Azoarcus sp. KH32C: one gene and its partner. The protein of the gene in region 1 binds, or shares a complex with, the protein of each later gene. Links are inferred from orthologs where the notes say so. Each region holds a gene or a part of one and is shown on either strand. Other genes may lie near its edges. The genes, in order: cgtA and ybiB.

What was found.
Region 2: the proteins of cgtA (region 1) and ybiB are in contact, whole or in part, in a crystal structure (PDB 8BFT), measured with the Escherichia coli proteins. The link is inferred for Azoarcus sp. KH32C from one-to-one orthologs.

The regions. Positions count from the first base shown.
Region 1 is NC_020516.1:1,207,797-1,211,010, forward strand. Bases 318-3,214 are described here. They hold cgtA (Obg family GTPase CgtA), read right to left. Parts: upstream 2,406-3,214; coding sequence 1,230-2,405; downstream 318-1,229. Other genes in these bases: proB (glutamate 5-kinase), read right to left, coding at 318-1,168; rpmA (50S ribosomal protein L27), read right to left, coding at 2,490-2,753; rplU (50S ribosomal protein L21), read right to left, coding at 2,776-3,087. In the rest of the region: AZKH_RS05470 (HDOD domain-containing protein), read right to left, coding at 1-15; more of proB, read right to left, coding at 53-317. UniProt on the Escherichia coli protein: An essential GTPase which binds GTP, GDP and possibly (p)ppGpp with moderate affinity, with high nucleotide exchange rates and a fairly low GTP hydrolysis rate.
Region 2 is NC_020516.1:4,361,018-4,364,195, reverse strand. Bases 44-2,904 are described here. They hold ybiB (DNA-binding protein YbiB), read right to left. Parts: upstream 2,004-2,904; coding sequence 1,083-2,003; downstream 44-1,082. Other genes in these bases: AZKH_RS19490 (2-hydroxy-3-oxopropionate reductase), read left to right, coding at 2,054-2,904; AZKH_RS19500 (pirin family protein), read left to right, coding at 72-965. Outside these bases: AZKH_RS19505 (FMN-dependent NADH-azoreductase), read left to right, coding at 1-35; more of AZKH_RS19490, read left to right, coding at 2,905-2,941; AZKH_RS19485 (NAD(P)-dependent oxidoreductase), read left to right, coding at 2,941-3,178.

The DNA of each region.
Region 1 (3,214 bases):
GTTGCAGGAATTCATGGCGGTAGACGTAGACCGGGCACAGCCCGGCTGCCGCCTATCGTAACACCATGTTATCGCGATGGATCAGTTCCGGTTCGTCGATGTAGCCGAGGAGCTTCTCGATTTCGGCGCTGGGCTTGCGCGCCACACGGCGGCATTCGGTGCTGCTGTAGTTGACGAGCCCGCGTCCGATCTCGTCGCCAGCCGTCGTGCGGCAGGCGACGGCGGAGCCGCGTTCGAAGTCTCCGCGCACTTCGATCACTCCGACCGGGAGCAGGCTGCGGCCGCTGCGCAGGGCCGTGACCGCACCATCGTCGATGACGAGGTCGCCCGCGAGCTGCAGATGGTCGGCGAGCCACTGCTTGCGCGCCTGCAGCGGAGAGCTGGTCGCGTAGAGCAGGGTGCCGAGCGATTCGCCCTGGCCGAGGCGGACGATGGCGTCGGCCTCGTGGCCGCTCGCGATGCAGGTGTGGGCGCCGCTGCGAGCCGCGCGTTGGGCCGCACGGATCTTGGTGATCATCCCGCCCTTGCTGATGCCGGTCCCGGCCCCGCCCGCCATCGCCTCGTAGGTGCGATCTTCGGCACGGCCTTCCGAGACCAGCGTCGCGCTCGGATCCCGACGCGGATCCGCGGTGAAGAGGCCCTTCTGGTCGGTCAGGATGATCAGTGCCTCGGCTTCGATCAGGTTCGCGACGAGCGCGCCGAGCGTGTCGTTGTCGCCGAACTTGATCTCGTCGGTGACGATCGTGTCGTTCTCGTTGATGATCGGCACGACCCCGAGTTCGAGCAGCGTGGTCAGCGTCGAGCGGGCATTGAGATAACGCTTGCGGTCCGACAGGTCGTCGTGCGTGAGCAGAATCTGCGCGGTATGCAGCCCGTGGCGCGAGAAGGCTTCCTCGTAGGCTTCGACGAGGCCCATCTGCCCGACCGCCGCGGCTGCCTGCAGCTTGTGCATCTCGTGCGGGCGTTTGGCCCATCCGAGGCGCTGGATGCCGGCGGCGATCGCGCCCGAGGAGACGAGTACCACCTGCTTGCCCGACTCGCGCATCACGGCGATCTGCCGCGCCCAGTCGGCCATTGCCGCCTTGTCCAGGCCGGCACCGTTGTTGGTGACGAGGGCGCTGCCGACCTTGACCACCAGGCGGCGTGCGTTGCGGATCTTGTTTCTCATGATCTGGGACGGCAAGCGTGGGCTATCGGGGAAGGGGAACGGCGCAAGGCCGTGGAGTTGCTCAGGATTGGGCGGTCGGCTCGTCTTCGCCGTCTTCGACGTCGTCGTCCTCGGCGAGGGCGGCTTCCAGGCGGGCCTTGTAAGCGGCTTCGGCGCGCGCGTCGGCTTCCGCGGCGAGACGGGCTTCCTCGGCCGCAAGCGCAGCACGTTCGATTTCTGCCTGGGCGCGATCGGCGTCGAGGAAATCCTGCAGCGCGAAGACGAGGCCCTTGGTGCCGTCGCCGGTCAGCGCTGAGATTTCGAAGTGGCGCTCGACCGGGCCGTAGGCTTCCAAGAAGGCCGCGACGCGCTCGGCCCGCTCGTCGTCCGGAATCAGGTCGAGCTTGTTGAGCGCGAGCCAGCGCGGCTTGCGGTACAGCGATTCGTCGTACTTGCGCAATTCCTCGACGATGGCCTTGGCGTCATGGACCGGATCGGCTTCGGGGTCGAAGGGGGCGAGGTCGACCAGGTGCAAGAGCACGCGCGTGCGCTGCAGGTGGCGCAGGAAGCGGTGGCCCAGGCCGTGGCCTTCTGCGGCACCCTCGATCAGTCCGGGAATGTCGGCGATCACGAAGCTGCGGTTCTCGTCGGTGCGCACGACACCGAGGTTCGGCGCGAGCGTCGTGAACGGGTAGTCGGCGACTTTCGGCCGCGCAGCGGAGACGGCGCGGATGAAGGTCGATTTGCCCGCGTTCGGCATGCCGAGCAGGCCGACGTCGGCGAGTACCTTCAGTTCGAGCTTGAACATGCGGCGTTCGCCCGGCTCGCCCATGGTGCGCTTGCGGGGCGCGCGATTGACGCTCGACTTGAAATGCAGGTTGCCGAGCCCACCCTTGCCGCCACGCGCGATCATGACGCGCTTGCCGTCGACATCCAGGTCGGCGACGAATTCGCCCGTTTCGAAGTCGGAAATGACGGTGCCGACGGGCATGCGCAGGACGATGTCTTCGCCGCCCTTGCCGTAGCAGTCGTTTGTGCCGCCGTTCTCGCCGCGGTCGGCGCGGTGCATTCGGGTGTAGCGGTAGTCGATCAGCGTGTTCAGGTTGCGGTCGGCCTGCGCAAAGATGCTGCCGCCGCGTCCGCCGTCGCCGCCGTTGGGGCCGCCGCGTGGCACGAACTTTTCGCGCCGGAACGACGCCGAGCCGTTGCCGCCGTCGCCGGCCATCACCTCGATACGCGCTTCGTCAATGAACTTCATGTTTGGGGTGCCCGTGGCAAACCTGTGCAAAAACAAAAAAGCCCTACCGCAAGGATAGGGCTTTTCGAACCTCGACGCCGGAAATCAGGCGGCTTCGGGTACGATCACGACGGTGCGGCGACGCTGGGCGCCCTTCACGGTGAATTGGACGACGCCGTCCTTCAGCGCGAACAGCGTGTGGTCCTTGCCGATGCCGACGTTTTCGCCCGGGTGGTATTCGGTGCCGCGCTGGCGAACGATGATGTTGCCGGCGAGCACGAACTGGCCGCCGTAGCGCTTGACGCCAAGTCGTTTCGATTCTGAGTCGCGGCCGTTACGGGAACTACCGCCAGCTTTTTTGTGTGCCATGACGAATTACCTCCTTGGCAAATTAGGCCGAGATCGCTTCGATGCGAAGCTCGGTGTAGTTCTGGCGATGGCCTTGGTGCTTCTGGTAGTGCTTACGGCGGCGCATCTTGAAAATCTTGACCTTGTCGTGACGGCCGTGGGAAACCACGGTTGCCTTGACAGCGGCGCCGGAAACCACCGGGGTGCCGATCTTGACCGACTCGCCCTCGCCGACCATGAGAACCTGGTCGATGGTGATTTCGGAGCCCACGTCTGCCGGTATCTGTTCTACCTTGATCTTTTCGCCGGCTGCGACGCGATACTGCTTGCCGCCGGTTTTTATCACCGCGTACATGGTGTTGCTCCAATTGATGGTTTTGTTGCGAAGAATCGCCCACTTTACAGCACCGGCGCCAGAATCGTCAAGAAAATCAGCGCTTAGGCGCGTCTTGCGGGTCGCGTCGAAAAAAAATCCCCAGCGA
Region 2 (3,178 bases), 3.2 Mb from region 1 along the record:
AAGCTCAACGCGATATCGAGGCCGCGTTCGCCTGATCGAAGCTGCATAACCCACCGATGGAGGAAGGTCTCATGTCCGAAAAGTCCCACACCCAGCAGCCCGAACGCGTCGCGAAGCCGCGCGCCGTCGAGTGTCTGGTGGCCGGGCAGGCCACCTCCGACGGTGCCGGCGTCAAGCTCACGCGCGTGCTGACCCAGCCGCTGCAGCGCCGGCTCGACCCCTTCCTGATGCTCGATGCCTTCCGCAGCGACAATCCGGGCGACTATCTCGCGGGCTTTCCCGATCATCCGCACCGCGGCTTCGAGACCGTCACCTACATGATCGCCGGCCGCATGCGCCATCGCGACAACGCCGGCCACGAAGGCCTGCTCGAGAACGGCGGCGTGCAGTGGATGACCGCCGGGCGCGGCCTGATCCATTCGGAGATGCCCGAGCAGGAAGATGGTGTGATGGAAGGCTTTCAGCTGTGGCTGAACCTGCCGGGGCGGGACAAGATGTGCGCGCCGTGGTATCGCGACTTTGCGGCAGCAGATCTGCCGGATTTTCGAACGGAAACCGGGGTCGAGGTCTCCGTGATCGCAGGCCTCAGCCATGGCGTCGTCGGCGCGGTGACGCGCGACGCGACGGCACCGCTGTATCTCGACATCCACCTGCCTGCGGGCGCGAATTTCACGCAGGCGATCCCCCCGGGGCACAACGCCTTTGCGTATGTGTATCGCGGCGAGGTGTCGATTTCCGGCAAGACCGTGCCGGAAAAGCGCATGGCAATTCTGGTCAACGCGGCGGACGCCGACGGCGTTGTGATCGAAGGGGGCGCCGCGCCGTCGCGCGTGCTGCTGATTGCCGGCCGTCCGCTCGGCGAGCCGATCGCCCAGTACGGCCCCTTCGTAATGAACACGCAAGAGGAACTTTTGCAGGCCGTCGCGGACTATCGCGACGGACGTTTCGCTCCGAGCGCTTCCTGACACGGCGTCGTCCCGGCAGGAGAGGCTTCAACTACGGGAGAGTATTCTCCCCAACACTCCACATCCATCCGTGGTTGAAGCCTCTCCTGCCGGGATGCCGACGGCAGGTTTCTTCTTTCAAGACTCCATCGCAAGCTGCACGAGCGTTGCGACCTGGTCCAGAATCGGTTGCGGTATGGCGACGTCGCCCGCGAGCATCGCGCGGATCAGTGCCGCGTTCTCGGCGACCGCCGGCGCATCGGGCAATCCTTCCAGCGGCGGCGCGCCGCCTTCCTCCGCCGGCCAGGCGATGTCCGCGACGCCCTCCCGGAACACCTGAATCGCCGGACGCCGGCGCGGATTCGCGTAGGCCTCGCCCTCGGTGCCGCGCATCAGCATCGCGCGGCCGCCGTCCGCGACGAGGAATTCGTGCATGCGTTCGAGGTACTCCGGGTGCGTCACCGCGACGACCCGCACGCTGCGCCCGACGCAGGGATCGACCAGCTTCGCCATCGTATGCCCGCTGCCGCGCACGCCCATCCGCAGGCGCAGGCTCAGCAGGCGGTCCAGCCCAGGCAGCAGCTCATCGAGGCGCAGGCAGGCGACGCGCTTTTCCGTCAGTTCGCGATGCGCTTCGCCGACACCGAGCGCCGGATGGATGTCGAGCGCCGCGAGCAGTTCGAAGGGGCTCACGCGCGATTCGAAGTCATGCCGCCCCTGGATCAGCACCGGCACGCCTTCGCGCGCGAGCAGCAGCGCGACGAGCGGCATCAGGTTCGCCTGGCGGCGGGCGCCGTTGTAGGTCGGCAGGATCACGCAACGCGGCCCCGGCGGCACCGCGACCTGCGGGCAGCGGGCGTCCATCGCGCGCTTGAAGCCGAGCAGTTCGTCGCGCGATTCGCTCTTGATGCGCAACGCGATGACGATGGCGCCGAGCTCCAGGTCCGGCACCTTGCCATCCAGCATGTCGCCGAAAAGCTGTTCCGCGTGCGAGGCGTCCACGTCGCGCGCGCCCTTGGCGCCGCGCCCGATTTCCTTGATGATGGGGGCGTAGGTCATGGCGCGATTATGCGTCGCCATGCATGTTCCAGCCACAGGAGATTGCAAGAATGGAAGTCGGATTCATCGGACTCGGCCTGATGGGGCGCCCCATGGCGCTGAACCTCATGAAAGCGGGGCACAAGGTGCATGTATGGAGCCGCCGGCGCGAATCGATGCAGCCGCTGCTCGATGCGGGCGCCGGCGACTGCGCGAGCGCCGCCGAGCTCGCCTCGCGCGTGGAGGTTGTCATCAGCATGGTCGCCGATGCGCCCGACGTCGAGCAGGTCGCGCTCGGACCGAAGGGCCTCGCCGAAGGGGCGCGTCCCGGCCTGATCTTCGTCGACATGAGCACGATCGCACCGGCCGCCGCACAGGCGATCGCCGCGAAGCTCAAGGCGCGCGGCATCGAGATGCTCGATGCGCCGGTGTCGGGCGGCGAGATCGGCGCGATCAATGCGAACCTCACCATCATGGTCGGCGGCGACGCCGCGGCCTTCGAGCGCGTGAAGCCCGCATTCGAGGCGATGGGCAAGACCGTGTCGCTGATCGGCGCGAGCGGGGCCGGCCAGGTCGCGAAGGCGTGCAACCAGATCCTCACCGGGGTCGGGGTCGCGGCGGTGGCCGAGGCGATGAACTTCGCGAAGAAGAGCGGCGTCGATGCCGCGAAGGTGCGCGAGGCGCTGCTCGGCGGCTTCGCCTATTCGCGCGTGCTCGAAAACCACGGCCAACGCATGCTCGACCGCAACTTCAAGCCCGGCTTCAAGGCCTGGATGCACCAGAAGGACCTGCGCATCGTGATGGAAGAGGCGCACCGCCTCGGCCTCGCGCTGCCGACGTCGGCCGCGACCGCGCAGATGCTCAACGCGATGGTCGGTAGCGGCCTCGGCGAGAACGACTCGATCGCGATGCTGAAGCTCCTCGAACGGATGAGCGGCGGCGAGGAGGAGCAGGCCTGATGGAAGTCGGTTTCGTCGGACTGGGCGCGATGGGGCGCCCGATGGCGCAGCACCTGCAGCGCGCCGGCCATCGCCTGCACTTGTGGGCGCGGCGCCCGGAGAGCCTGGCATCGTTTGCCGACAGCGGTGCCGTCGTGCATGACTCGCCTGCCGCGCTGGCGGCGGCGACCGACGTCGCCTTTACGATCATCACGACCAGCGCCGACGTCGAGCAGGTTGCGCTCGGCAAGGACGGTT